3 regions of the Klebsiella sp. MISC125 genome follow, and region 3 is predicted to be linked to each of the others. Evidence: riboswitches for the same ligand, from Rfam matches in the RefSeq annotation. Region 3 holds a riboswitch; each other region holds the start of a gene.
The links. A riboswitch is a leader RNA that binds a small molecule or an ion and turns the genes downstream of it on or off. The one in region 3 is predicted to bind cobalamin.
Positions count from the first base shown of each region.

Region 1 (10,125 bases), 2.2 Mb from region 3:
TTCCATTAGCAAAATCAGGTTGCACATGCGCATCAGCGCCAGCGAAATAAACAGCAGCAGGTAGCCGATAATCGCCAGGCGCAGCGGCGTACGCATCGCCGGGTCAATGCTTTGCTGCATGTTGGTTGATCCCTGATGCAGAGTGTTCCACCACTCCACCGAGTAGTGAATAATCGGCAGGTTAACCACACCTATCAGCACCAGAATGCCCACCGCACGCCCGGCCAGACACCGATCGTTAAAGCCGTGCCACAGGGCAATCACGCCGACGTAAAGAAACAGCAGCACCAGTTCGGAAGTCAGCCTGGCGTCCCACACCCACCAGGTACCCCACATTGGTTTCCCCCACGCGGAACCGGTCGCCAGCGCAATAAAGGTAAAAACCGCGCCAACCGGTGCCATCGCCATCAGTGCCAGGTTGGCCATTTTCATCTGCCAGACCAGGCCTATAAACGCCGCAATTGCCATCAGCGCATAAATCCCCATCGACCACATCGCAGCCGGTACGTGCAGATAGATAATGCGGTAGCTGTCTCCCTGCTGGTAATCCGCAGGCGCAAAGCCGAATCCCCAGACCCAGCCCACAGTCAGCAACAGCGCACTGGCAATGCCCAGCCACGGGACCAGCCTGCCGCAGAGCAGATAAAGCTGCGGGGGATTCGCTAGTTGATAGAGTGTTTTCCACATAATTGAGTCACCAGAGCAGAAAATAATGAGTGCGTTGATAAAACTTTTACCGGATGGCGGCGCAAACGCCTTATCCGGCCTGCAAGCTAATACGTAGCGCAGCCGCCGTCGCAAAGGGGCTCAACGTTGCGCTGCCCGCCAGCAACGCGCCCAGAATCGCCATGTAATCCTTAACAGGCAGATGCATAGCAGCCGCCTCCATCGCGGCGGTCGCAAAAATCAGTAACGGAATGGTCAGCGGCAGCACCAGCACGCTCAGTAGCACGCCTCCGCGCTTTAGCCCGATGGTCAACCCAACGCCCGGCGCGCCGAGAAAACTCAGCGTCGGCGTTCCCAGCAGCAGGGTCAGTGCCATGATTTGCCAGCCGTAAACGTCCATTCCTAACAGCAGCGCCACCAGTGGTGAGAGGATAAGCAGCGGCAGGCCGGTCACCACCCAGTGGGCCATTACCTTCGCCAGCACCACCGCTGATAACGGCAGCGGCAGCAGCATCAGCTGTTCGAGGCTTCCGTCCTGTAAGTCGTCGCGAAACAGGCGCTCCAGCGCCAGCAGCGAGGAAAGCAGCGCGGCGACCCAGATAATCCCGGGGGCGATGCGCGCCAAAAGCTGCGGCTCAGAGCCAACACTCAGTGGGAACAACGTAATAACAATCAGGAAGAACCACAGCGGATTGGCGATTTCCGCACGATGGCGAAACGCCACCCGCAGCTCAAGACGAAAAATCCGCCACATCATCACCCAGCCTCCTCGCCGCTCAGCGCAATGCGGCGAATCTTATCGGTCGCCATGTTTATGGGCTGATGGGTGGTGAGAATGACAATGCCGCCCCGCTCGGTGTGCTGCGCCATTCGTTGCGTCAGGCGCTCCACGCCGTTCATATCAATGGCGGTAAAAGGTTCGTCGAGGATCCAGAGCGTAGCGCGCGTCAGCCAGAGTCGCGCCAGGGCAACCCGGCGCTGCTGCCCGGCGGAGAGTTGATTAACGGGAATATCTTCGTATCCGGCAAGACCCGCCTGAGCCAGCGCGTTCATACATTGAGCTGCGTCACCGTCATGATGGAAAAAACGCAGGTTCTCTAGCGCCGAAAGCCGGGTTTTAATCCCTGGCTGATGGCCAATCCACAGCAGGTTTTGTTGATAGCTGTCGCGCACACGGTGCAGCGGCTGCGCCTGCCAGTACACTCCCCCGACGTCAGGGCGAGCCAGTCCACTGAGCAACCGTAGCAAAGTCGTTTTCCCCACGCCGTTGCCCCCGGTAATTTGTATCCACTCCCCCGCTTTCACCTGGAATGATAAATCGCTAAACAAGATTCGTTCATCTCGCTCGCAGCGGAGCTGTCTGGCTTCAAGCATATTACCCACTCTCTCTCGCTTATTTCGGCGAACGTCTCTTCATTAGTCGTAAAACCCATAGCAATCCCAGCATCACGGAGAGGTAGCCCATGACGTAAATTCCCTGCTTTTTTCGCGCCCAGAGATCCGGGTCCGCAGCCCATGCCAGAAAGGCGGTGACATCCTGAGCATACTGCTCTTCTGTTTCGGCTATCTGTGACGCCGTTTGCCAATGAATTTCGCCATCCGTAAGCGGCTTTGGCATATTAATCACGCCACCAGGAAAGTAGCGATTAGCCTTCATTTCAGGATCATTGGGCCGGTAACCGGTTAATAGTGCGAAGACATAATCCGCCCCCTGTTCCGTGTAGGGTAAAAAGGCATCAAACAGGAATTGCGGAAATCCGCGATCATATGAGCGGGCCCGGACGATATAGCTCAGGTCAACGGGTTCGGCACCATTGTTAAGGTATCGCGCTTCCTGAACGTTAAGATATGGCGATATAAAACTGTCATTTAGCGTACCGTCCCGCTCGCCAACCTGGCCGTCATCCTGTATGTCAGGGAACTGATAGCCGCTGGCGATACTTTTTGCTTCTTCGAGCGTGAGTTCCGGGCCGCCGGGTCTGGTCAGGGTGCGAAAAGTGAGGTATTTCATACCGTGACAGGCGCGACACTTCTCTTCATAAACCTGCATGCCGCGCCGAAGCTGATCTTTATCATACTGGCCCGTGATGCCGCTAAAGCTCCAGTCCTGCCGCACAGGCGTGGGCTCTTTCGCCCAAGTAGAACCCAGCTCTAAAAGTGACAGACACAAAACGCTGAATTTCAATAATCGCGTCATCTTCAGTCCTGTTTTTCCAGAAAACGGCGGCAGGGCAGCACGATTAAAAACCAGGCAAACCAAATCAGCGTTGAAAGCTGCGACGCCGCGCGGATCCAGCCCTCTTGATTGCGGAAACCGTCAATAAGGTCAGGTCCCACCAGCGCTTTTGTTCCCAGCCAGCCTAAAAAGCAGGCATTGATAACCCACAGCCAAAAGCCGAACTTAACCAGCTTGCTGTAGTGGCGAAAACGGGCCCGAGAGGAATCAAGCCAGGGCAAGAAATAGAAAATCAATACCGAGCCGCACATCGCGACTAACCCGGCGAATTCATTCGGAAAACATCGAAGCATCGAGAAGAAAGGAAGAAAGTACCATTCAGGTGCCACAATCGCTGGCGTAACCGTTGGATCAGCTGGGATAAAGTTATCTGCGCTGCTCAGGTAGTGCGGCGCGAAGAATAAAAACCAGGCGAAGAGCATCAAAAACAGAGTGATTTTGATGGCATCAAGATCGGTGATTTTATAATCAAACAAAAGCTTTCTGGACTCTTTCTCACTAAAGGTCTTCTTCATCGCCTGCGCAAAAGCAGACTGGACACTACGAACGTGGAAGATCGTCGCGACAACAATTGCGAAGGGAAGCATAAAGTGCAGAACAAAAAAACGGCCAAGCATCGGGGTACCTGGCGTATAGCCGCCGACCAGAAACGCATACAACGTATCGCCCACCAGCGGGATCGCCTGTGCAAAACGGGTAATAACGGTTGCCGCCCAGTAGCTTTTTTGCCCCCAGATGAGGCTATAGCCAAGAAGTGCGGTAATCATCAGCAAGACGTATAGCGTTACGCTAATCATCCACATTGCAACCCACGGCTTGCGATATACGTTGTAGTACATGCCGCGAAAAATATGTAGATAGCAGGCGAAGAAAAAAAGCGATGCGCCAGTGGCGTGCAGATTACGCAGCAGTTCTCCGTGGCTTACCGTGCGCATAATATGCATGATGGAATCAAATGCCAGCTCAGCCGTCGGCACGTAAAACATCGCCAGTACAATACCGGTAAGGATCTGCACGCCGAGCATGACCAGCAGAATAGCGCCGATAGCAAATACCCAGAGTCCGGCAACCGATCGGGGAAAAGGGATACGCCAACGGAGCGAATAAGCACGCGCGGTCGTCATCTCAGACTTCCTTAGCGCCGATGCGCACGGTCAGACCATCGGGATGAAAAGTAAAGTCGGGAACGGCCAGATTCGCGGTCGCCGGTCCGCGGGTAACGCGTCCGGAGGCATCGAATTCAGACCCGTGGCACGGACAAACCCAGCCCTGTCCGCCAGCTCTGGCGTTTGGCACGCACCCGGCATGAGGGCAATATCCCTGAACAACAAGCCATTGGGGATAATCGGCATTAACCCTTTCGTTGTCTGCCTGTGGGTCAATGAGTTTATGGCTTTCGACATCCCGGGCGGCAGCTATCTCATCTGCAGTCCGATGGTGAATAAGAATGAGCTTGCCTTGCCAGACACGCCTAACGGTTTGACCGACAGCCACACCAGCAAGGGAGACATCGATCGGTTCATTTTCTCCGGCCGTCTTTTCATCCGGGCCCAGAGCGGATACCAGCGGCCAAACGGCAGCGGCAACGCCTGCAGCGCCAACGAATTTTGTCAGCCTGCACAAGCAGTCGCGGCGCTGCTCCTGAATTTCATCACCGGTATGTTTGTTATCCGCCACAGCGCAATTCTCCCTGAGTGTCGCGAGCTACTGCTTGTCGATACGTGAGTAGATATCCTGGAAGCGTTTATCGGCAATTCCCGGTGCTTTAAACGCGCGATAGCTGTCCGGCAGAGTGGCATCACCAACCTTAATCAACATCACCATGCCCTGCGCGTAGTGTGGTGTGCATTTGACGCCGTAAAATCCGGCATTGTCATATTTCACTTCGATCTCTTCATCAATTTTGCCCATAAACCCCGGATAATCCGCCGGAGACAGTTCCGCGATGGAGGCCGCGTTATGGCTTTTATGCTTACGGATAAACTTCACCGTATCACCAGGTTGGATCTCCAGGTAATCCGGCTCATAGATCATTGGCCCTGCCGTCCCGCGATTTTTCATTAATACTTCATGAGTTTGCGCGAAGACTGAAGAAGTGAAGGCCAGTAAACATAAAACTTTCAGGCTCTGTTTGAGGTATTTCATCGATTCTTCCTTAGAATTCATCAGGTCTCTGATAACGAATAAAGCAGCTTGTACCGCCTGGTTCGCGTTCAACAATGGCGTCAATGCCAAACCAGGTGCTGAGGTGTTCCCGGGTAAAAATGGTGCCTGGAGCGCCCTGCATCACCATGCGTCCAGACTTCATCACGATGATGCGATCGCAAAACATCGCGGCATGATTCAGGTCGTGCAGGGCGGCAATTACCGTGAGCTTTTCACGTTTAACCAGGCTAAGCAGGCCAATCTGATGTTGAATGTCGAGGTGGTTGGTAGGTTCATCCATTAGCAACAACTGCGGCTGCTGTGCCAGCGCCCGGGCGATATGCAGGCGCTGTTTCTCTCCCCCAGAAAAGGTATGCCAGCAACGGTGCTGTAATTCGCGGAGATCGACCTTCCTCAGCATCGTTTGCACGATATCGTCATCTTTAGCGGACCAGGGCGAGAGCAGGCTAAGCCAGGGGGTCCGTCCCAGCGAAACGGCCTGCAAAGCGGTAATACGTTCACCTGTCTCAGCCTGTTGTTCGACCAGCGCCACCTGCTGTGCAAGATGGCGACGTGAGTAATGATGGAGTGCTTTGTGCTGTAGCGTGATGCGTCCAGACGTGGGTTTCAACAAACCTGCTAACAACGAAATGAGTGATGTTTTACCCGACCCGTTGGGGCCAATAATTCCGACAAACTCGCCGGGAGCCACCCTGAGCGAGACATCATCAACGATCGCTTTGCCTTTTACCTTCCAGCGCAGGTTACACGCCTCGATAACGACTTCAGCCGAGGCTAAAGGAGGCAGTACAGGATTGACGGTCATTTGGCCTTATTTCCTCTGATCAGGATGATTGAAAACGCGGGCGCGCCGACCAGAGCCGTGATCACACCTATAGGTAATACCTGTCCGGGCAGTAATGTGCGGGAGATAACATCGGCAATGATGAGAAAAATCGCCCCAATCAGTGCGCTAACTGGCAACAGGCGATGGTGTTGGTTACCAACCAACATACGGGCAGCGTGGGGGATAACCAGACCAACAAAGCCAATGGCACCGACGATGGAGACCATAATCGCCGTCATACCGGTGACAGCGGCAATAAGTACCGCACGGGTGCGTTTGACAGGAATTCCTAACGATGCCGCAGACTCAGCGCCAAAGGAAAAAGCATCGAGATGGCGGGCATAACAGAAGCACAGCGCGACACCGACCAGGGCAGTAGGAATGGCTAATACAACATCGGGCCAGCGCACGCCGCTCAGGTTACCCAACAGCCAGAACATAATACCGCGCGCCTGTTCGGCGTTTGCTGAGCGGGTGATGATCAGTGAAGTAATAGCATTGAATAGCTGCGAACTGGCGATCCCAGCAAGAATGATTTGGGTTGTGATGCCACCACCTTGCCTGCCGCCTGCAGCCATCGCCAGCAGAGCGACGAACAGAAATGCCGCCAGCGCACCAATGAAAGCGCCAAATGACATACTGATGATCCCGGCCCCCAGACCGGTGAGTGCAACCAGTACTGCACCGGTAGAAGCCCCGGCGGAAATGCCCAGCAGATAGGGCTCAGCAAGCGCATTACGCAGTATCGACTGTAGCACTACCCCGGACACCGCGAGGCACGCGCCGCAGCAGGCAGAAACCAGGGCTCGCGTCAGGCGATAGTTCCAGATGATCCCGGCATCCAGCGCATCGACTGGATAGTCAGTATCAAGCAGACGATTTGCCAGCGTACTGAGTACATGCTGCCAGGGGATAAGCGTTTCGCCAATGGAGATCCCCGCCAGCAGTACGCAGCACATCAGCACACTAACCCAAATGGCATGTCCACCAACTCTTACCGCAAGCTGACCAACAGCGCGACGCATCCTGCGAGAATCACTCATGATTATATCTGCGTTCCTGAGTAACGGAGATGCGCTATGCCGGGCAAGGACATAGCGCAAAACGTAGATTAATGAGAGGCCTGCGGATGCGCTAAGCCATATTCAACCAGGGCATCAGCCAGTTTTTCTAGCCCATCAATAGTTCTGATGCCGGCGTTCATTGTTTGTACGTCAATGACAGGCAGATGATTTTCCTTCACTGCAGGAAGTAGTTTGGCGACTGGGTCGGACTTGAGGTAATCCATCTTGACCTGCCAGTCATCGGCCGGGAAGCGGCGACGACTCATCTCACCGAGTACAATGACCGAAGGATTGGCTTTGGCAATGGTCTCCCAGCCTACCGTTGGCCACTCTTCGGCTGAATCAATAACGTTTTTCACGCCTAGCTTCTGAGCAATCCATGCGGCTGGACCAAACTTCCCTGCCACATATGGATCAAGCTGCAGGTCGGCACTGGAGAACCAGAATACTGCTGAGACATTTTTATCCATGCCGGAAATTTTATTTATCGCTGCTGCTTCACGTGCTTTAAGACTGGCAATCAGCGCATCGCCTTTGTCCTGAACGTCGAAGATTTTTGCCAGATCAGCGACTTCCTGATACACCATGGCAATATCAAACATACCTTTACGGACGCCATCACCGCCATCTTCGTTATCTTTCGCGCAGTCGGCAGGTGCGGTGTAGACCGGAACGTTCAGTTCACTAAACTGCTCGTAAGAGGCAACCGTACCCGCAGGACCGATTTGCCACTCAAACTGGCTGGCAACCAGCTCCGGTTTTTTAGCAATAATCCCTTCGAAGCTGGGAATATTTTGCGCAATGACGTCTACTTTCTCGTTTGCCGCTTTATACGCATCAGGTACAGGACCAAACCACAGCGAAGTACCCACAACGCGATCGGCAAGCCCGAGCGAATAGAGAATTTCAGTGCTGTTCTGACCCACCGTCGCCACACGTTTAGGGGCCTGATTGAAGGTGATGTCGCGGCCGCAGTTTTTAATCGTTAAGGGATATTCAGTTTTTGCCGCACTGGCGACACTGGAGTTGAGTAGTAGAGTTGCGCCTGCAATAATCAGAAGCGTTTTTTTAGAAGTGAAAGAAGTAAAATTAGCGTGCATTATCATCGTCCCGTTGATGCCAGATCTGAAGGTCTGGTCATGGCTCATTTCGTTCCATATATCGGGAGGAGACATGAAGATAGATGACATTGAATCGTGAAATTTAAGAATAAAGATATGCAAAAAATGCAAATAAGCCTTACTTAGCCAAAATTTTATTCATAAATACACTACTGCCTGCGTCAAATAATTCATCCCATGGACCATCCCGTCCACTCAATGGTATACAACATTATTGACAGCAGGTCTCCTGACTCACGGTAACCAGAATATCAGCCTTCCCATAAAGACAAACTTTACAGTGACCAGCGGTTAATTAACCGCACAAGGATATTCTGCATCCGCCTACAGTTGCGGGGGCAGTTATGGCATTGAATTTAACAATTCGCACCATATTCCTATTCAAATACAAAAATGTAATGAAATGCTGTCGAAAGCGACTCTAGCGGCAATTGTAAACAAGGTCAACCGTATGACGAAACGATTAAAACGTCATACCAATATAAAAATAGCAATAAAATACAATTATTTACAACAAAATCACTTACCAGAAAGTTATGCTTGAAAATAATCATAAAAAGCTAAATGAGAATTAATTGACACTGATCAAACTATATACTCGGTTTGCTTACCTCAAATTAAATATATTGATCGCTATCAACAATGCGTCCAATTAGCGTTGGGTTCATTTATTAATGTGATCTCTCCATATGAACCAACTGCCATTTATCCTGCATATCCATCACAACGCTAAAATGATTACGCAACCAGAAATGATAGCCTCCAGGCAAAAAATGATGCGTGTGAAGATATAAGGTTTTATATTGTTGCTGCCGACAGAATTCCTCAGCAAAAGCGATCAACTGACTACCAATGCCCTGTCTGCGATAGCGCTTATCCACATAACAGCGGCAAATTTCTGCGGTTTCAGACAAATTATAACGCCCGCGCAACTCAGCGAGCCTGTCATCATATTGACATACTGCCAGTGTAGCGATTAACTCCTGTTTTTCATCCCATGCACAAAGCAGCAAATTCCTTTCCTGCGAAATATACTGCTGTTCGAGATTAAAAATATCCTCATCGGCAGAAGGTATTGATCTACCAGCGTTGAAGAACAGATTGAGGTGCTGAACAAGGAACGACTGAACTGCGGGAATATCAGCGTGAGTCATTTCACGAAGCGTAAATGGAAACATAGTATGGCTGGCCCAAACTAGACAAGGAAAAAGAATAATAACAATTCAGGCAGGGAAAACCACTAGCGTCAGAAACAATAAAAAAGGGCAGAGAAAACTCTGCCCTTAATGAAGATATTACAAGGTCTATCAGGCTGCTTTTTCTTCCACCTGAACTTCAGGACGTTTCAGCACCGCGTAGGAGAGACCTGCGACCAGCGTACCGACAACAATCGCCATCAGGTAGCCGAGAACCGGCGTAATCGCACCAGGAATCAGCAGAACAAACAGACCGCCATGCGGTGCCATCAATTTGGCGCCAACCCACATGGACATCGCGCCGGTCACCGCACCACCAACGATACAGCAAGGCAGGACGCGCATCGGGTCACGAGCAGCGAATGGAATCGCCCCTTCAGTGATAAAGCACAGACCGAGGACCAGCGCGGCTTTGCCACCTTCTTGCTGCGCTTTGTCGAACTTTTTACGCGCAACCAGCGTTGCCAGACCCAGCGCCAGCGGTGGAACCATACCCGCCGCCATAATCGCCGCCATCGGCGCATAGGTTTGGGTACTCAGCAGGCCAACACCAAACGCATAGGCTGCTTTATTCACCGGACCGCCCATATCGGTACACATCATACCGCCGAGGATCGCGCCGAGCAGAACCGCATTCGCCGTACCCATGGTTTGCAGCCAGTGGGTCAGACCTTCGAGGATCCCGGCAACAGGTTTACCAATCAGGTAAATCATCGCCAGACCGACGATCAGGCTGGAAACCAGCGGAATGATCAGAATCGGTTTCAGCGCTTCCATACTTTGCGGCAATTTCAGCTTCGTACTAATCGCTTTCGCCACATAACCAGCAAGGAAACCAGCGATAATACCG
Region 1 is NZ_CP180448.1:1,966,130-1,976,254, reverse strand. Features, by position in the region: gene ACMYSL_RS09415 (heme ABC transporter permease) at 1-687, opposite strand, end outside; gene ccmB (heme exporter protein CcmB) at 758-1,426, opposite strand; gene ccmA (cytochrome c biogenesis heme-transporting ATPase CcmA) at 1,423-2,040, opposite strand; gene ACMYSL_RS09400 (cytochrome c1) at 2,060-2,863, opposite strand; gene ACMYSL_RS09395 (cytochrome b) at 2,866-4,026, opposite strand; gene petA (ubiquinol-cytochrome c reductase iron-sulfur subunit) at 4,028-4,579, opposite strand; gene ACMYSL_RS09385 (pseudoazurin) at 4,607-5,047, opposite strand; gene ACMYSL_RS09380 (ABC transporter ATP-binding protein) at 5,058-5,873, opposite strand; gene ACMYSL_RS09375 (FecCD family ABC transporter permease) at 5,870-6,937, opposite strand; gene ACMYSL_RS09370 (ABC transporter substrate-binding protein) at 7,006-8,058, opposite strand; cobalamin riboswitch at 8,282-8,505, opposite strand; gene ACMYSL_RS09365 (GNAT family N-acetyltransferase) at 8,751-9,233, opposite strand; gene fruA (PTS fructose transporter subunit IIBC) at 9,387-10,125, opposite strand, start outside.
Region 1: linked by a shared signal. The riboswitch ahead of ACMYSL_RS09370 (ABC transporter substrate-binding protein) and the one ahead of btuB (TonB-dependent vitamin B12 receptor BtuB) in region 3 are both predicted to bind cobalamin.

Region 2 (10,125 bases), 1.5 Mb from region 3:
CTTCTGCAAAGCCTGCAACGGCGTATCAATCTCGATACCATCACGCTGCTTGAGCTTGCGAATAATCATCCCGGAGGTAAAGGCGCGAAACGTGTCGCGGTCAGGACAGCTGGCCGCCAGCTCACGCTCGCAGGCGACAATGTTCTTTTCACAGGTGTCGGGATAGCTGGTGCCAAAACTGATCACCAGAAGCGCTTTTTTCATTTCTGACTCCTTAAGCAGCGGCCAGCCAGCGCGCTAAGCGTTGGGCAAAGGCAGCCTGACTTTCCAGTAACTCTTCACCCGTCACCAGCGGTGCCGGGCGCGTAATCACGATGCAGGGGATACCGGCATCGAGACAGGGTTGTACTTTTTCCTGATAACCACCTTCCGCGCCGGAGGCCTTGGTGATCACCACATCGGCGCGGCACTGGCGGTAAAAAGCGGCGTTAAACTCGGCGCTGAACGGCCCGCATAGCGCGAAGATCTCGCCGACGCCAAAGCCAAGCTCAGCGCACTGCGCGATAACATCGGGTACGGGCAGTACGCGAGCCAGCAGCGTTTTTTCACCTAATCCTGCCCGCCAGCGCGCCAGATCTTTGCTTCCCGTGGTGAGCAGCACGCGCTGACCAAAGCCCCGCGCCACATCGCAGGCTTCTTCGATGCTCTGCACGGTATAAAGCTGTGGATGCGTCAGGTCGCTAAGCTGTTCCGGGCGCTGATAGCGGCTGAGCAACACGCCAGCGGTTTCACAGGCGCGGATGATGTTACGGCTCACCACTTCGGCGTAGGGATGCGAAGCGTCAATGACCCAGCGGGTACGGTTGGCCTTTAGCCAGGCAATCATCTCCTCCAGCTCAAGCCGCCCGCAGCGAACCTGTCCCTGAATATCGCCTGCCAGCTGCTGGCCGGTCGGCGTCGCCACCGACAGGGTGTATTTCACCTGCGCCGCGTCCAACTGCTGGCATAGCGCGCGCGCGTCGCTGGTTCCGCCCATCACCAGCACTTCGCCATAGTTCACAGCACGTAGCCTCGCGGAGTGATCATCAGGCCATCCTGTATATAGGTCGCTTTGTTGCCAACGATCACCAGGCTGGTCATATCGACCGGTTCAAAATCCATCTCCCCCAGGGTGGTCAGCCATTTTTCCTGTTTCTTACGTCCGGCGGACTTCACGATGCCCACCGGCGTTTGTGCGCTTTTGCTGGCAGAGAGTAGTTCGAAGGCTCGGGCCAGATGCCCTTCGCGACCGCGGCTGCGTGGGTTGTAAAAACAGATAACAAAATCGGCTTCGCCTGCGGCAACGATGCGTTTTTCAATCACCGGCCACGGCGTCAGCAAGTCGCTGAGGCTGATATGACAGAAGTCGTGCATCAGCGGCGCGCCCAGTAGCGAGGCGGCGGCGATGCTGGCGGTCATCCCTGGAATAAGGCGGACTTCTACGTCGAGCTTCTGTTTGCTCACCAGCTCCAGCACCAGTCCCGCCATGCCGTAAATACCGGCGTCGCCGCTGCTAATCAGCGCCACGTTATGCCCGGCCTGCGCCAGCTCAATCGCCGCCTGGCAGCGTTCAATCTCTTTGCACATCCCGGTTTTAATCACCTGCTTATCGCCGGTAAAGGCTTTCACCAAGTGGGTGTAGGTTTTATAACCCACGACGATTTCCGCCGCCTGTAACGCCTCAATCGCTTCCATAGTCATCATTGACTGTGAGCCAGGGCCAATCCCGATTACGCTTAACATCAGTGTGAAACTCCCAAAGTAATTGTGACGCCCTGTTCACGCAGGGTTTCGCCCAACAGTTGCCCATGGCTCAGCAGCCACGCCGCCGGACCCGATACGCTCCCAACCCCCACCGTTTGGCGAACAAACGAGGACGCAGGGAAATGATGTTCATGCTCACGCAGCGCGTCAGCGGTAAAGGTTTCAAACGGCACGCGACAGCAGGAGGCCAGTTGGATAAGCCCCTGCTCGTGTTTCTTCAGCGTGACGCTGCCGATGGCTTTCAGCGCCAGAGGATCGAGGCGCTGCGCTTCAAGCTGGCGCGCCAGCAGCGCCGCTAACAGCGGAAACGGCGTATCGCGACGGCAGCCGATGCCCGCAACGACGCGCTGCGGCACCAGCTTCCAGTGCGGCACGGCGATCTCCGGCAGCTCGTTGCGCAGAGAGATGCAAATAAGCGCATCCAGTTCGGGAAGCTGATTCAGGTCAGAAACGGTAATAAACCCACGCCGGTCGCAGTGATTGACGTCTTCATCCAGCTCTTCATCCCACCACAGGCCGACGCGCTGATGGCTAACCAGCATCTGGTTGATGATTTTCACCGCCGCGCGGAAGTCGGTCATCCGCGCGTTAAGCTGGAATGCCAGGGTATCGAGGGCCGCCATATCGTTAACGTCGGTGGCGGTGGTGATCACCGGGTCTGCACCCAGCATTCCCGCCAGATAGCGGCTCAGAGCATTAGCCCCGCCCGCGTGACCGGAGAGCAGGCTGATGACGTGCTGCCCGCGTTCATCGATCACCACCACCGCTGGATCGCTGAACTTGTCATTAACCAGCGGCGCCAGCACGCGCACCGCGATACCGGTCGCGCCGATGAAAATCAGCGCCGAGTAGCTGCTGAAGGCCTCGCGCGCGGCGTTGGCGAAGCCGTTTTCAAAGGGTAGAAACCCCTCCTCCAGCAGCTTCTCGCTGGTAAAGCAGGTTAACGGCAGCATTGCCGCCAACCTTTTCGCCAGCAAGACACCGCCTGGGGTCAGGCAGAAAAGAGCGATAGATTCAGGCTTTACGGTATTCATGGCTAAAGTCCGCCGCGTAGAGTTTTGAGTAGTGATACTCGTCCCCAAGGAAATTCCCGACCAGAATGAGCGCCGTTTTACGGATCCCTGCATCGCGGACCTTGTCGCCAATATCGGCCAACGTGCCGCGCACGGTCTGGCTTTCCGGCCAGGTCGCTTTATAGATAACCGCTACCGGCGTGGTGGCCGGATAGCCGCCTTCTATCAGGCGTTCCGCCACCCTATGAATGCGCTGCACCGAGAGATAAATCGCCATCGAGGTCTGGTGGCTGGCAAAGGATTCAAGCTGCTCGCGTTCCGGCACCGGCGTGCGCCCTTCAAGACGGGTAATAATCAGACTCTGAGAGACTTCCGGCACGGTGTACTCGACGCCCAACTCCGCCGCCGCGCCCAAAAATGCGCTGACGCCCGGCACCACCTGCCAGTCGATACCGCGTTTAGTCAGCTCTTCACCCTGCTCGCGTACCGAACCGTACAGCGAGACGTCTCCGGTCTGTAAACGCACCACCGTTTTCCCGGCTTTTACACCCGCTTCCATCAGGTCGAGAATTTGCTCCAGATGCAGTTCGGCGCTGTCGTGGCACTCAGCTCCTGCCGGGCAATACTCCAGTAATTCGGTATTTATCAGCGAACCGGCGTAGATCACCACCTGGGCCTGCTGCAACAAGCGGTAACCCTTGAGGGTAATCAGCTCACGGTCGCCCGGCCCTGCGCCAACGAACCACACACTACGGGGGTCAAATGTCTCAGCCATGGTTTTCTTCCTTCTGACAGGCGATAACAAAAACGGGATTATTCGGTTTGAAATAGTGGCCGCTGCCAAGCCGGGTCAGCGACGAAACGTTAAGCTGGAGGCAATCGACCTGTTCGATCCCCCGTTGTTGCAGGTAGTCGAGGGCGGAGTTCAGGTTCTCTTGCAGAATAAAGGTCATCACCAGACGGCCGCCGGGATAGAGCTGCTGCCAGGACCAGTCAATCAGTTCCCCAAGATGGCCGCCGCTGCCGCCCATAAAAATGGCGTCTGCCCGTTCAGTTATCACCATCGGCGCTTCGCCGGGCAAGATCTCAATGTTGCCGCAGGCGAAGTGCTGGCGATTTTCGTCCAGCAGTTGCAGAGCCGCCGGGTTGCGTTCGACCGCCGTCACCTGTAGCGAGGGGTATTGCAACGCCGCCTCAATCGACACGCTGCCGGTACCGGCGCCGATATCAATCAGGTGGCTTGCCCGGTACAGTTCAAGTTTGGCCAGCGCCAGCGCGCGAACCGCTTCTTTGGTCATCGGCACTTTCTCGCCGCGCAGAAAAAGCTCATCTTTCATCGAGGATCACCACCGCGTTCATTTCATATTCAGCGTCGACCTCACTAACCGGCAGCCAGTGAATGCGCTCATTTTCCATCGCCAGATTTTCGCCAATCACCATCCAGCGATACCCTTTTCCTCGCGCTGCCAGCTGGGCGGCGATTTCACGCGGCCCGCAGCGTCCGTCGGTCACCATCGCCACTTTGCTGTGGCGAGCCAGCTCATCGAAAGAGACCTCTCGCCCGTGGCTGCTGGTCAGCCAGATATCGTTCATGTCGATTCCGGCGCGGGCGCACAGGTATTGCACCGCACTAATACCGGGGATAATGCGCACGCGTTCGATGCCAAAGTGGGCAATCAGCCGCGTGCCGATGCCGTAAAACAGCGGGTCGCCGGAGGCCAGCACCACCACTTGCTGCGCTTCACGCTCTTCGAGCCATTCCAGCAGCTCGGCAATATTGGCGCCCAGCGCAAACTGCTCGCCGTGAAATTCAGGGAACTGCAATAGATGCCGCTTGCCGCCGACCAAAGCGTCTGCCGTCGCCACCGCCTCACGCGCCGCGGGCGTCATCAGATGCAGACCCGACGGCCCCATGCCGACAACCGTTAACATGACATCTCCCGAGCAATCTCTTCGACCGGGCGATTGCTGCCGAGAACCTTGTTATCAAAGGAGAACATGATGGCGTCGCAGGTGGGCGGCGCTTTGGTAAAGCGCAGCATCTGCATCACCCGCAGGCAGATGCGCTCGGCAAGATGGTCGTAGATATGCTGAAAACCGTACGCGTCAATATGTTCCATCGCTGCTTCGGTGGTATCGCATTCGCTGACCAGCCGCAGCAGCTCCAGCGGCGCGCCGAGCAGCGCCATGTGCGCGACGAGCGTTTCCATCCGCGCATCGGCAATATGGCTGTGGGTGTGGAAAATACCTGCGGCAATTTTAATCAGCTTGCCGGGATGGCCGATCAGCACAATCTGGCGGAAACCAAGGCGCACGGCCTCTTCAATCATGTAGCCGACAAAGTTGCTCATGGTGACCACCACCTGAGAATCAATCCCCATCTGCTCGCGAACAAAGCGCTCGCCGTGGTTACCCGGCACCAGCACCACGCGATCCAACCCCGCCGCGCGTTTGATCTCCAGCTCTAGCGACAGCGAACGCTTCCAGCTCTCCTCCGACATCGGCGTGACGATCCCGGTGGTGCCGATAATTGAGATGCCACCTAAAATACCGAGCCGTGAGTTGTAGGTTTTCTGCGCCCGCTCCTCGCCCTCCGGTGCGAAAATTTCTACCGCCGCCCCGCGCGATGGGCCAATCGCTTCGCGCACCGCTGACTCAATGGTGTGGCGCGGAGTACGGTTAATTGCCGGACTGCCGATGGGCAGGCCAATCCCTTTGCGCGTCACGGTGCCGACGCCTTCACCGCCGCGCAGGGTGATGTCGCCGGAGTCATCAAGAGTCACACGAGCAAAAATCATCATCCCGTGGGTGGCATCAACATCGTCGCCGCCGTCTTTACGAATCGCGGCAATCGCCTGCTGTCCTTCGACGTGCGGCGACTCGACGTTAAGACACAGCGTCACGCCGGACGGGGTAATAATCGAGACCTGATGAATCAGATGCTGGCGCATCACCATCAGCGCCGCGACTTTTGCCGCCGCCGTCGCGCAGGAGCCGGTGGTATAGCCTTTACGCAATGCCTTGCCGTTGTGCCACACCGGGGAGTCGAAGGATTGCTCGCTCATCGCGCCCCCTGCTGGTGATACAGAATGGCGTTGACGATAGCCGCGGCGACGTTGCTACCGCCTTTGCGACCCAGGGCTGCAATGGCTGGCAGGTTGCTTTGCGTCAGGGCCTCTTTCGATTCCGCCGCGCCGACGAAACCAACCGGCACGCCAATCACGCCGTTCACCGCGACATCATGCTCAAGCAAACGAAACAGCGCGGTGGGGGCATTGCCGAAAACAAACACCTTCTCGCCCTCTTCGGCCACCGCGATGTCAACCGCCGCCATCGAGCGGGTCATCCCCTGCGCTTTCGCCTCAGCCACTACGCGCGGATCGCTGATATAGCAGCGGCACTCGCCACCGGATTTAGCCAGCAGGGTTTTATTAATCCCGGAGAGCGCCATGGTGGTATCGGTATACAGGGTGCAGGGCTGGCTCAGGGCTGCGCTGAGGCGCTCAAGAACATCGGGTGAAAACCACAGAATATCCAGCCAGTCAAAATCGGCGGTGGTGTGGATCACCCGCTTGATAATGGCTTCATGCAGCGGGCTGGCAAAGCGGTAGTCCGGGCGAGTTTCTGCAATAATGTCGCCAATAATGTCGAAGCTTTTCGCCTCAATCGCCTGTGGTTGCTGGATATAGTGCATTTATTTGTCCTCAGGCCACGCCAACCAGCCAGTACCGCGTCGCCATAAACAGCGCCAGTGCCAGGGTCGAGGCTACCCACATCAGTCGAATCGTTCGGGAAATATCGTCTACGGCAATGTCGCGCGTCGCGTCGCCAATCCACGGCTTCTCCACGCGCTGACCAAAGTAATCATTGGGGCCGCCAAGCTGAATGCCGAGCGCCCCGGCAACCGCCGCCTCTGACCAGGCGCAGTTCGGGCTGCTGTGGTTGTAGCGATCGCGCCAGCCAATACGCAGCGCGCGGTCGCCCGCTTCACGGCAGAGGAAAGCGGCCAGACTGATAAGCAGCCAGCTCAGACGAGCAGGAATAAAATTGGCGACATCATCATGGCGGGCGCTGACCATACCGATGGCGCGGTATTTTTCATGTTTGTAGCCAACCATCGAGTCGAGGGTGTTGACCGCTTTATAAGCCATCGCCAGCGGCGCACCGCCCAGCAGCAGAAAGAAGAGCGGCGCGATAATGCCGTCAACGGCGTTTTCCGCCACCGTTTCCACCACCGCACGGTTAATCTGCTGCGGCTCAAGTTGCGAGGTGTCGCGCCCGACAATCCACGACAGCTTGACGCGGCTTTCCGCCAGATCGCCCGCGCGTAGCGGACGCTCAACGTCCCGCGCCGACTGCGCCAGACAGCGCCCGGCCAGCACGGTGAAGATCATCCACACCTCAACCACCCAGCCAAGCCACGGATGAATCATCTGCGCCAGCGTCAGCACGCCCCAGGAGATACCCCACGTGAGGCCGACCACGATGACCCACATCACCCCGCCGCCGACGCGTAAAGCAAAGTCGCTGTGGCAGTAGCGGCGCACGCTGCGCTGAACGGCGGAGATCAGGTTGCCTATCCAGCGCACCGGATGCGGCCAGCTCTGCGGGTCGCCAATGATAAAATCGAGGATCCAGGCCACGCCCCAGGCCAGCAGCGTCATTGGGCGCTCCTTGCGGCAGCCAGCCAGTGGTTGAGCATCGCCGGACGCTGGGCAAAATGCAGATGCAGGTAGCTGGCAAAAGTGTTGCCTACCTGCCAGCCCCCCGACCACTGCTGAAGCGTCAGGCCGTCGCGCACTTTACGGCAGGCCAGCACCGCCGGGTTTTCCGGGATAAAATCTGAGTAGTGAAACTCGTGCCCGCGTAGGGTTTCGCCGGGTGCTGCCAGCAGCGTTTGCCGCATCGCCCTCGCTTCGCAGTAGCCAAAGCGGGTGAGCCGTTTGCCCATCTTGCTGTGGCCGGGAATAAGATTGGCCATCGGGTAAATTTCACCGCCGGCGTCTTCAAGGGTGCTGCCGAGATACATCAGCCCGCCGCATTCGGCATAGATAGCCACTCCGCGCCGATGCGCATCCCGCAACTGCGCCAGCATGGCGGTATTGGCTGCCAGCGCGGCGGCATGAATTTCCGGATAACCACCGCCAAGCCAGATCATCTGGCACGGCGGGAGTTCGCTATCATGCAGCGGGCTGAAGCGCACAATATTCACTCCGCAACGTTCAAGCAGGGTGAGGTTATCCGGGTAGTAAAAGTTGAAGGCTTCGTCGTCTGCCAGCGCCAGAGTCAAACCTGCTCCGGCATCAGGCGACGGTAGCGCAGGCCACTCCCCGGTGGGTAAAGCAGTAAGCTGACTGAGGGTAAGAAGTTGTTCAATATCCAGAGTTTGCGCCAGCGTGTGGGCAAAATCACGCCACGGCTGCTGGTTGACCAGCGATTCGCGGGCGGTCACCAGCCCCAGATGGCGTTCGGGCAAGGCCACGCCTTCCACTCGCGGCACGTAGCCGAGAACCGGCAGCGCGCAGTAGCGTTCAATCGCGCTTTTCAGTAGCTGATAGTGGGATTCGCTGTTAACGCGATTGACGATAACGCCAGCGATATTCAGACTGGGATCGAAGTGCTGAAATCCCATCACCGTAGCGGCAATGGAGGTAGATACCGCTTTGCCATCGACCAGTAAAATCACCGGGCAGCCGAGCTGTTTGGCCATCGCGGCGGTGCTGCAATAATTCGGGTCGGTGCCGTAGCCGTCATAAAGACCCATGACGCCTTCAATAACCGCGATGTCTGCCTGCTGCATCTGTTCACAAAACAGCGCATTGAGAACCGGTTCCGGGAGCATGAAGCTGTCGAGGTTACGGGAAGCAACGCCGCTGACGGCGGTATGCCAGCCGGTATCGAGATAATCCGGGCCGACTTTACAGGGCTGAACCCGCATGCCGCGCTGTTTCAGCAGGCTGAGCAGACCGAGCGTAACGGTGGTTTTGCCACAACCGCTGCCGGTCCCTGCGAGAATAAATGCATGCTGCCTGGCTGCCATACCCTGATCCTGTTCAGGGTGGTAGGGCTGTAGAGGTGCGCGTAAACCCAGTCTTTCGACTGTACGCATCTGAGCAACCCACTTCCCACCGAAGTTGTTGGTAGTCACCGACAGGCAGGTCTTCTGGCTTAGCGTCGTCCTCTCCCATCCTTCCCAATCTCGCGATCAGTGGTCAAATATGGGTTCGTCAGCATCACAGCAGCGGGGGCTGCGGGGGATTTACACCCCCTTCCCTGGCACCTGTCGGTTTTCTCGAGCGGGATGAGTCCTCACTCGAATAATTTCTGGAACATCTTACGGAGGCTGGATGGCTTCCGTCGTCTCTAATATCTAATTGCAAAATCTTTTCATTACGCCTGCGGCGACCTGAAAGCAATTTCTGATAACACTCTATCCCATCAAATAAATAAAAACTGGTGCAGCTTAGCGCTCTCTCATTATTAATTTGTTGCGCTATGACAATTTATTGCTCTGGATGAGAGTTTTTCATTTTATAATGAGGCAGATACGGGGGCATATCAAAAATCGGCAATAACAAAATATTGTCATTTAAAATGGTTCAGTTTGTGATCTGGCATTAATTTGTTGGCGATAAGCCTGCGGAGTCACCTGATAGGCCTGGCGAAAAACTTTGCAAAAATAGCTGGTTTGAGAAAATCCTAAATTCCGCGCAATGCTGGCGATACTCCAGTCGCTGTGACACAGCAGCTCTTTGGCGCTCACCATACGCTGATGGTTAACCCACGCGTTAAAGCCAATCCCCTGATATTTCTTGAACAGCTTACTGAAGTAGTACGGGCTGAGATAAACATGGGCGGCAACGTCTTCCAGGCGAAGCTCATCAGACAAATGGGCATCGATATAGCGCAGCGCCTTCTTCATTTTACTGTCATGGGGGCTGACGGCCCGGCTGGCGCGCGCGGGTTCAGGCTGCTGCGGATTGTCTTTAATCACGACAAAATTGAGCTGTTTTTTAAGGCAATTTTCTACTATTAGCTTGAGTAAATCGGCGGAAGCAATGACGCGCGAGTAGTCCATCTCCGGTACGTCGCGGAACGCTTTGACCAGCTCAGGATCGGTCTGCCAACGGTCATCGATGTTCAAAATGTCGACGAGTTCAACATCGTTACTTAAGCGCACCTGCCCGCATAGCACAAAGCCCACCAGGTGCCCGGCAATAACTAAAGGGATGGAAAAATCGGTTAACCCGGCGTGGCAGCGGTAGATACAGAGCTGATCGGTTTTTGAAGCTTCCAGGCCACCGCAGCGGTCGCTCATCCGACAGCGGGTGCTGTGCTGGGGGTGTTGACGCATAAGCTGGCAGAAAGG
Region 2 is NZ_CP180448.1:1,235,707-1,245,831, reverse strand. Features, by position in the region: gene cbiK (sirohydrochlorin cobaltochelatase) at 1-204, opposite strand, end outside; gene ACMYSL_RS05925 (cobalt-precorrin-6A reductase) at 215-1,000, opposite strand; gene ACMYSL_RS05920 (precorrin-3B C(17)-methyltransferase) at 997-1,722, opposite strand; gene cbiG (cobalt-precorrin 5A hydrolase) at 1,722-2,777, opposite strand; gene ACMYSL_RS05910 (cobalt-precorrin-4 methyltransferase) at 2,758-3,531, opposite strand; gene ACMYSL_RS05905 (decarboxylating cobalt-precorrin-6B (C(15))-methyltransferase) at 3,524-4,093, opposite strand; gene ACMYSL_RS05900 (cobalt-precorrin-7 (C(5))-methyltransferase) at 4,083-4,688, opposite strand; gene cbiD (cobalt-precorrin-5B (C(1))-methyltransferase CbiD) at 4,682-5,821, opposite strand; gene ACMYSL_RS05890 (cobalt-precorrin-8 methylmutase) at 5,818-6,450, opposite strand; gene cbiB (adenosylcobinamide-phosphate synthase CbiB) at 6,461-7,420, opposite strand; gene ACMYSL_RS05880 (cobyrinate a,c-diamide synthase) at 7,417-8,796, opposite strand; cobalamin riboswitch at 8,893-9,055, opposite strand; gene pocR (transcriptional regulator PocR) at 9,346-10,125, opposite strand, start outside.
Region 2: linked by a shared signal. The riboswitch ahead of ACMYSL_RS05880 (cobyrinate a,c-diamide synthase) and the one ahead of btuB (TonB-dependent vitamin B12 receptor BtuB) in region 3 are both predicted to bind cobalamin.

Region 3 (10,125 bases):
TGCGAACAAACCGCTGGTGCGTTTATATGATAAGGGCATGCCCGCATTGAAAAATGTCGTGGGTCTGCCATTCTGTGATATCGGTTTTGCGGTCCAGGATGAACATATCATCGTCGTGGCGGCGGAAGATAATCTGCTGAAAGGCGCGGCGGCCCAGGCCGTACAGTGTGCAAATATCCGTTTCGGCTTCGCTGAGACGCAGTCTCTTATTTAAGGTGTGATGATGAATCCTTTAATTATCAAACTCGGCGGCGTCCTGCTGGATAGCGAAGAAGCGCTGGAGCGCCTGTTTACCGCGCTGGTGAATTATCGCGAGACGCATCAGCGTCCGCTGATTATTGTCCACGGCGGCGGCTGCGTGGTGGATGAGCTGATGAAGCAGCTTAATCTGCCAGTGAACAAGAAAAACGGTCTGCGAGTGACCCCTGCGGATCAAATCGACATTATTACCGGCGCGCTGGCGGGGACTGCCAATAAAACGTTGCTGGCGTGGGCGAAAAAACACGGCCTGGCTTCCGTTGGACTATTCCTTGGTGATGGCGACAGCGTTAAGGTGACTCAGCTTGACGCCGCACTGGGCCATGTGGGGCTTGCACAGCCGGGCTCTCCGGCCCTGATTAACACGCTGTTGGCTGGAGGTTACCTGCCGGTCGTCAGCTCTATCGGTGTCACCGATGAAGGCCAACTGATGAACGTCAACGCTGACCAGGCGGCTACCGCACTGGCGGCAACGCTTGGTGCAGACCTGATTCTGCTGTCGGATGTAAGCGGTATTCTTGACGGCAAAGGTCAGCGTATTGCCGAGATGACTGCGGCGAAAGCAGAGCAGCTGATTGAGCAGGGCATTATCACCGACGGGATGATCGTCAAAGTGAATGCGGCTCTGGATGCGGCACGCACGTTAGGTCGCCCGGTGGATATTGCCTCCTGGCGTCATGCTGAACAGCTGCCAGCGCTGTTTAACGGAACATCGATCGGTACACGTATTCTGGCTTAATATTTTATGCCCGGCGGCGCTTTGCTTGCCGGGCCTACAAGACTGTAGGCCGGTTAATCCGGCGGAACTAACGAATAAAGGAAGCATGTTATGGCACTTTGGGGCGGGCGTTTTACTCAGGCAGCGGATCAGCGGTTCAAACAGTTCAACGACTCTTTGCGCTTTGACTATCGCCTGGCGGAGCAGGATATCGTTGGCTCTGTTGCCTGGTCCAAAGCGCTGGTGACGGTTGGCGTATTGACCGCTGATGAACAGCTGCAACTGGAAGAGGCGCTGAATATTCTGCTGGAAGAAGTGCGGGCTAACCCGCAACAGATCCTCGAAAGTGATGCGGAAGATATTCACAGCTGGGTTGAAGGCAAGCTGATCGACAAGGTCGGTCAGTTGGGCAAAAAGCTACACACCGGGCGCAGCCGTAACGACCAGGTCGCGACCGACCTGAAGCTGTGGTGTAAAGATACCGTGGTGGAACTACTGTCGGCGAATCGTCAGCTGCAAAGCGCGCTGGTGGAAACGGCGCAGAACAATCAGGACGCAGTGATGCCGGGTTATACCCACCTGCAGCGCGCGCAGCCGGTGACTTTCGCTCACTGGTGTCTGGCCTACGTCGAAATGCTGGCGCGTGACGAAAGCCGTCTGCAGGATGCGTTGAAACGTCTGGACGTCAGCCCGCTGGGCTGCGGCGCGTTGGCGGGCACGGCCTATGAAATCGATCGTGAACAGCTGGCTGGCTGGCTGGGCTTTGCTTCAGCCACTCGTAACAGCCTGGATAGCGTCTCTGACCGCGATCATGTCCTGGAACTGTTGTCCGACGCCTCAATCGGTATGGTCCACCTGTCGCGTTTTGCTGAAGACCTGATTTTCTTTAATACCGGCGAAGCGGGATTTGTCGAGCTGTCCGATCGCGTGACTTCTGGCTCATCGTTGATGCCGCAGAAGAAAAACCCGGACGCACTGGAACTGATCCGCGGTAAATGTGGCCGCGTACAGGGCGCGCTGACCGGCATGATGATGACCCTGAAAGGTCTGCCGCTGGCATATAACAAAGATATGCAGGAAGACAAAGAAGGGCTGTTCGATGCGCTGGATACCTGGCTGGACTGCCTGCATATGGCGGCGCTGGTACTTGATGGTATTCAGGTGAAACGTCCGCGTTGTGAAGAAGCCGCGCAGCAGGGTTATGCGAACGCGACCGAGCTGGCGGATTATCTGGTCGCCAAAGGCGTACCGTTCCGTGAAGCACACCATATTGTCGGTGAAGCGGTGGTAGAAGCCATTGCTCAGGGTAAACCGCTGGAAGATTTGTCTCTGGTCGATTTGCAGAAATTCAGCAGCGTGATCGCCGATGACGTCTATCCGATACTGTCGTTGCAATCGTGCCTTGATAAGCGAGCGGCTAAAGGTGGTGTCTCACCGCAGCAGGTTGCTCAGGCTATTGCTGATGCCAAACAGCGTCTGATTTAAACGTCAGCCACGCCGATGTTGAGGCGGTGAGTAAACGAAGCTCGGGTAACCCCCGGGCTTTTTTATGCAAAAAAAAAGCGGACACAAGGTCCGCAAAAGTTCACGTTGGCTTTAGTTATCCGGGTAGAGAGAATCTATGAGGCAGCTCAATGATTTTCAGAGGGTTGCCTCGTTTGTGGGTTTATTATTGAACAGAAAACTTGATAGGGATAATCGTTCATTGCTATTCTATCTATCGCCATGGACTATCGTGGCAATGGAGGATGAATAATGAATATTCGCGATCTTGAATACCTGGTAGCGCTAGCCGAACATCGCCACTTCCGGCGTGCGGCAGACTCCTGCCACGTTAGCCAACCCACTCTCAGCGGACAAATCCGTAAGCTGGAGGATGAGCTTGGCGTCATGTTGCTGGAGCGCACCAGTCGTAAGGTTCTGTTCACCCAGGCCGGGCTGTTGCTGGTGGACCAGGCGCGTACTGTGTTACGCGAAGTCAAAGTGCTCAAGGAAATGGCAAGCCAACAGGGAGAGTCCATGTCCGGGCCGCTGCATATTGGCCTGATCCCGACAATTGGGCCTTATCTGTTGCCACTGATTATCCCGATGCTGCACCAGACCTTTCCAAAACTGGAAATGTATCTGCATGAAGCGCAAACCCATCAGCTGCTGGCGCAACTCGACAGCGGTAAGCTCGACTGCGCGATTCTGGCATTGGTCAAAGAGAGCGAAGCCTTTATTGAGGTACCGCTATTTGATGAGCCGATGCTGCTGGCTATCTACGAAGATCACCCATGGGCGAACCGTGACCGTGTGCCGATGTCGGAACTGGCTGGGGAAAAGCTGCTGATGCTGGAAGATGGCCACTGTCTGCGCGATCAGGCGATGGGTTTTTGTTTTGAAGCTGGTGCTGATGAAGATACCCATTTTCGGGCAACCAGTCTCGAAACGCTGCGTAACATGGTTGCTGCCGGTAGCGGTATAACCCTGCTGCCTGCCCTTGCCGTGCCGCAGGAGAGAAAACGCGATGGTGTCGTCTATGTGCCGTGCATTAAGCCGGAACCACGACGTACCGTCGGGCTGGTTTATCGTCCTGGTTCGCCGCTGCGTAGCCGCTATGAACATCTGGCGGAGGCCATCCGCGGTAAGATGGATGGCCATTTCGATACAGCGTTAAAACAGGCGGTTTAAGCCATTCAACGCGGCTACCCGATAGGCTTCTGCCATTGTCGGGTAGTTAAAGGTGGTGTTAACGAAGTACTCAATGGTGTTACCACCACCTTTCTGCTCCATAATCGCCTGGCCGATGTGAATAATTTCGGCCGCGCGCTCGCCAAAGCAATGAATGCCGAGGATCTCTTTCGTCTCGCGATGAAACAGGATCTTTAGCGTCCCAACGCTCATGCCGACAATTTGCGCTCGCGCCAGATGTTTGAACTGCGCACGTCCCACCTCATAAGGTACCTTCATGGACGTGAGCTGCTGTTCGGTTTTGCCGACGGAGCTGATTTCCGGAATGGTGTAAATCCCGGTAGGGATATCTTCAATTAAATGCGCGGAGGCTTCACCTTTGACCAGCGCCTGGGCAGCGATACGCCCCTGATCGTAAGCGGCGGATGCCAGGCTCGGATAGCCAATCACATCACCTACGGCATAAATATGCGGCAGGGCGGTTTGATACATACTGTTGACCTTCAGTTGACCGCGGCTATCGGTTTGCAGGCCGATGTTTTCCAGCGCCAGCGAGTCGGTATTCCCGGTGCGGCCGTTGGCATACAGCAGGCAGTCCGCTTTCAACTTTTTGCCGGATTTCAGATGCATGATGACGCCGTCGTCAACACCTTCAATTTTCTCGTACTCTTCATTGTGACGAATCACCACTCCGCTGTTCCAGAAGTGATAGGAGAGCGAGTCGGACATCTCTTGGTCGAGAAACGCCAGCAGGCGATCGCGGGTATTGATCAGATCGACTTTGACTTCCATACCGCGGAAGATCGATGCATATTCGCAGCCGATCACTCCGGCGCCATAGATGATCACATGCCGTGGTTCATGGTGCAGGCTGAGGATCGAGTCGCTGTCATAAACGCGTGGGTGTGAGAAATCGACATCCGTAGGGTGGTAGGGACGTGAACCACAGGCAATGACGAATTTTTCCGCCGTGACCGTTTCAACGGTGCCGTCGTGGCATTCAAGCGCAAGCGTGTGTTCATCGACAAAGTGCGCATTGCCCTGCAGGATTTCACAGTGGTTGCGCTCATAGAAACCCTGACGCATGTGGGTTTGCTGGTTAATGACGCTGTCGGCATGGTTCAGAATGTCGGCGAAGGAAGAACGAAGAAGACGGGAATGGTCGCTGTAGAGAGGGTTCTGGTTAAATTCAATAATACGGCTAACGGCATGGCGGAGGGCTTTCGATGGGATGGTGCCCCAGTGGGTACAACCGCCGCCGACGTTATGGTAGCGCTCAATGACGGCAACGCGTGCTCCCTGTTTCACCAGCCCCATAGCAGCACCTTCTCCGCCAGGGCCTGAACCAATCACAATTGCATCATAATCCCAAGAGTGTGACATGGCATTACTCACCTGTTTTATACATAAAATAAACACGATGATAACATTCGGTGGGCTTTAACCCAATTATCGTTGTGCTTTTTTGCGTCATAAAAGCAGAAACAGCTCGTAAACAATCATTCACAATCCAGTGTAAACCGATTAGTTCTAATCTCTGGTATAGTGCCGACAGGGCCTTTGGAAGGATTCAGACAACGTGATGGGCGTAAGAGCGCAACAAAAAGAAAAAACCCGGCGTTCGCTGGTGGAAGCCGCATTTAGCCAGCTAAGTGCTGAACGGAGTTTTGCCAGCTTGAGCCTGCGTGAAGTTGCGCGGGAAGCGGGGATTGCCCCGACGTCCTTCTATCGACATTTTCGTGACGTCGATGAACTCGGTCTGACGATGGTAGATGAAAGCGGGCTTATGCTACGCCAGCTGATGCGCCAGGCGCGACAGCGTATTGCTAAAGGCGGCAGTGTGATTCGCACTTCCGTTTCTACCTTTATGGAGTTCATCGGCAATAACCCAAATGCCTTCCGTCTGCTGTTGCGTGAGCGCTCTGGTACGTCCGCCGCGTTTCGTGCCGCAGTCGCCCGCGAAATTCAGCATTTTATCGCGGAACTTGCTGACTATTTAGAAATCGAAAACCACATGCCGCGCGCCTTTACTGAAGCGCAGGCTGAAGCTATGGTCACCATCGTATTTAGTGCTGGCGCCGAGGCTCTGGATGTAAGCCCGGAATTGCGTCGACAGCTTGAAGAGCGACTGGTACTCCAGCTCAGAATGATCTCGAAAGGCGCGTATTATTGGTATCGCCGTGAACAAGAAAAAAATCAAATCATTCCGAATAACGTGAAGGACGAGCAATGAAACACTCAGTTCAAGATAAAGGTACGCTGCTGCTGGCGCTGATCGCAGGGTTATCCATTAATGGAACCTTCGCTGCGCTGTTCAGCTCAGTAGTCTCATTTTCTGTTTTCCCGATTTTATCGTTAGTGCTGACGGTTTACTGTCTGCATCAGCGCTATCAAAACCGCAGTATGCCCGTGGGTTTACCGGGGCTGGCCGCCGCGTGCTTCATTCTTGGCGTGCTGCTTTATAGCACCGTAGTGCGTGCGGAATATCCGGACATCGGTTCTAACTTCTTCCCGGCCGTACTGTCGGTGATTATGGTGTTCTGGATCGGCTACAAGGTGCGTAACCGTAAGAGCGCGGTTGCGGAGTAATTCTGCTGAATTTTCCCGGCAACCATGATGTTGCCGGGTTACTGACATCTACTTCTTCGTTAACAGTACGCCGCATTCCATATGATGGGTATATGGGAACTGATCGAACAGCGCCAGGCGCGTGACTTCGTGCGTCTCGTTGAGCGTTTCCAGGTTCTTGCATAAGGTTTCTGGATTGCAGGAGATATACAGGATCCGCGGATAGGCCTGCACCATTTTCTCCGTTTCACTATCCAGCCCGCTGCGCGGTGGATCGACAAAAATCGTCTCACACTGATAGCTTTTCAGATCAATACCTTGCAGACGGTTAAACTCCCGCACGCCGTTCATCGCCTGGGTGAACTCTTCTGCCGCCATACGGATAATCTGCACGTTATCAATATGGTTAGCCGCAATGTTGTATTGCGCCGCCGCCACGGACGGTTTGGCGATCTCCGTTGCCAGCACGCGTTCGAAATTCCGCGCCAGCGCCAGAGAAAAGTTGCCGTTACCGCAGTACAGCTCAAGCAAATCACCGGTTGCGCCTTTAGTTGATTCGACAGCCCATTCCAGCATTTGAATGTTCATCGCCGCGTTTGGCTGGGTGAAGCTATTCTCAACCTGGCGATAGACCATTTCACGCCCGCCGACCGGCAGACGCTCATCTATATAGTCCTGATCCAGCTCGATTTTGGTCTTAGTCGCGCGGCCAATCAGATGCACGTTCAGATTTTGCGCGCGTAGCGCATCGCGGAAGATTTCTGCTTGCTGACGCCACTCGTCGTCGAGCTTTTTATGGTACAGCAGCGACACGATGGCCTGATTGCTCATCGTGGTCAGATAATCGACCTGGAACAGCTTATGGCGTAGCACCAGATTGTCGCGCACGCCCTCAATTACTGCGGTCATCAGCTGATTAATCAGTTCGCTGGCCGCCGGGAAGGTATCGACGCGAATACGGGATTTGGTCTGCTGATCAAACATGATGTGGTACAGGTCATCGCCATCGTGCCAGATGCGGAATTCTGCGCGCATACGATAGTGGCTGACCGGTGAACGAAACACTTCCGGAACCGGGGCGGCAAAAGGGGCCATCATTTTCTGCAAACGGACGACTTTTTCTGCCAGCTGCGCTTCATATTGTTCGGTAGGAAGGTGTTCGGGGGTCATGATGCATCCTGAATAAAATAAGTACGCGGGGATTGTAGGGAAAGTGTCGGGGATGTCCAGCTCTGATGATATTCAGAAATATAACGATAGAAGTCTGGACATCTATATGTTTCTAATTATAGCATCATGTTACCGGTCCTATGTGTTAATAGGGAATCCAGTGTAAATCTGGAGCTGACGCGCAGCGGTAAGGAACAGTGGGATGAGCGCATTATGCAGACACTGCGGTGGTTTAGCGGGAAGTCTTCATCCATAACACACCCCAAGCCCGAAGACCTGCCGGAACACGTCGCATTTGGTTTCTATCATCGCGTACTACTGATAGCAGCCGGCGGCATCCTTTGTATATTACGGATGCTTTTAAAATGATTAAAAAGGCTTCGCTGATGACGGCCCTGTCCGTCACGGCATTTTCCGCTTGGGCGCAAGACAGCAATTCAGATACGTTAGTGGTGACGGCAAACCGTTTTCAACAGCCGGTCAATACGGTCCTTGCGCCAACGGATGTTGTTACGCGGGAAGATATTCAGCGCTGGCAGTCAAAAGATCTTAATGATGTGATGCGTCGCCTGCCGGGGGTGGATATTTCGCAGACCGGCGGGATGGGGAGCAGTTCTTCTCTCTACGTTCGCGGTACGGAAGCACGTCATGTGCTGGTGCTGATTGATGGGATCCCAATGGCGCGGGCAGGTATTGGTAACGCCATTGACATTAGCCAGATTCCGGTATCCCTGGTGCAGCGTGTTGAGTATATCCGCGGGCCGCGTTCTGCTGTTTACGGTTCGGGGGCGATTGGTGGTGTGGTCAACATCATTACCATGAGTGACGATGAACACGCGCAGATCAATGCCGGGATGGGGTCGAATGGCTACCAGACTTATGATGGAGCGGTAAATAAACGTTTTGGCGACACGATGGTGACGGCGGCAGGCGCCTATCAGACGGCCAAGGGCTTCAACGTCAAACCAGATTCCCCTTACAGCGGCGACAGCGACCGTGATGGTTATCGCAACAAACTGTTCTGGGGTGCCGTACAGCACAAGTTTGACGAGAGTTTCTCGGGTTTCTTCCGTGGTTATGGATACACGGCTAACAACGATTACGATCAGGATACGATGTATGGTTCTCCTGCTGGTAACGACGAGAGTCAGAACTATAACCAATCCTGGGACACTGGACTGCGTTATAACTCGGGCATCTATTCCTCTCAGCTAATTGCGAACTATCAGCACCTTAAAAATTATAACTACAGTAGCAACCTTGGCCGCTATGCGGGTGATGCTACGCTGGATGACATGGAACAGCGTTATATTCAGTGGGGTAACAACTTTGAAGTAGGACATGGTTCAGTAAGCGGTGGTGTTGACTGGAAACAGGAAAAGCTGACTTCCAGCAGTACGACGAAATCTGATATCTACAAACGCGATACCACAGGGCTTTATTTGACCGGGCAGCAACAGATCAATACCGTCACGCTGGAAGCCTCGGGTCGTGAAGATCACGATGAGCAGTTCGGCTGGCACGGCACGTGGCAAACTGCGGCGGGCTGGGAATTTGTTGATGGTTATCGCGCAACGCTTTCTTATGGTACTAGCTTCCTGGCGCCATCTTTAGGGCAGCAATTCGGCGCGACGCGTTATGCATCGCAATATTATTCAGGTATTGCAGCAAACCCGGATCTAAAACCGGAAGAGTCTAAACAGTGGGAAGCGGGAATTGATGGGATTACGGGGCCACTGGATTGGAAAATCTCAGCATACCACTATGAAATTCAAAACCTGATTGATTATAAAAGCACGAACAACGTCAACCAGTATATCAATGTGAAGTCGGCCACCATTAAAGGTCTGGAGTGGACAGGGAACATCACGACTGGCCCGGTAGAGCATCACCTGACGCTGCAATATACTGATCCTCGTGACGATGAAACCAACCAGGTTCTTGCTCGCCGAGCGAAACAGCAGGTGAAGTATGAAGTCACCGGGCAGGTTTATGACCTCGGCTGGAATATCGCTTACCAATATCTGGGTCAGCGCTATGACAACGACTATGATGAGACAACAGGCTCCTCTAGTCGCGTTAAACTGGGTGGCGTAAGCCTATGGGATGTCGGATTGTCATATCCTGTCACCTCACACCTGACAGTTCGTGGTAAAATAGCCAACCTGTTCGATAAAGATTACGAGACAGCATATGGCTACTCAACTGCAGGACGGGAATACACCTTGTCTGGCAGCTACACCTTCTAAACCACGTCCCACCGTGCTGGTGTTTGATTCCGGCGTCGGTGGGTTGTCGGTATATAATGAGATTCGGCATCTCCTGCCGGAACTCCATTACATCTACGCTTTCGATAACGTCGCTTTTCCATACGGTGAGAAAAGCGAAGAGTTTATTGTTGAACGAGTCCTTGAGATCGTGACCGCTGTTCAGCAGCATTACCCGCTGGCGCTGGCCGTTATTGCCTGTAATACCGCAAGTACCGTTTCCCTCCCCGCACTGCGCGATAAATTCGCATTTCCCGTCGTTGGTGTTGTCCCGGCAATAAAACCGGCAGCACGCTTGACGGCGAATGGTATTGTGGGTCTGCTGGCAACGCGCGGGACGGTAAAGCGTCCTTATACACGCGAACTTATTGCCCGTTTTGCTAATGAGTGCCGGATCGAGATGCTGGGGTCGGCGGAGCTGGTGGAACTGGCGGAAGCTAAACTGCATGGTGAGCCAGTCCCGCTGGATGA
Region 3 is NZ_CP180448.1:6,056,140-6,066,264, reverse strand. Features, by position in the region: gene argC (N-acetyl-gamma-glutamyl-phosphate reductase) at 1-214, shown strand, start outside; gene argB (acetylglutamate kinase) at 221-997, shown strand; gene argH (argininosuccinate lyase) at 1,088-2,461, shown strand; gene oxyR (DNA-binding transcriptional regulator OxyR) at 2,732-3,649, shown strand; gene sthA (Si-specific NAD(P)(+) transhydrogenase) at 3,632-5,032, opposite strand; partial or broken gene fabR (HTH-type transcriptional repressor FabR) at 5,229-5,863, shown strand; gene ACMYSL_RS28370 (YijD family membrane protein) at 5,879-6,238, shown strand; gene trmA (tRNA (uridine(54)-C5)-methyltransferase TrmA) at 6,287-7,387, opposite strand; cobalamin riboswitch at 7,504-7,685, shown strand; gene btuB (TonB-dependent vitamin B12 receptor BtuB) at 7,753-9,636, shown strand; gene murI (glutamate racemase) at 9,581-10,125, shown strand, end outside.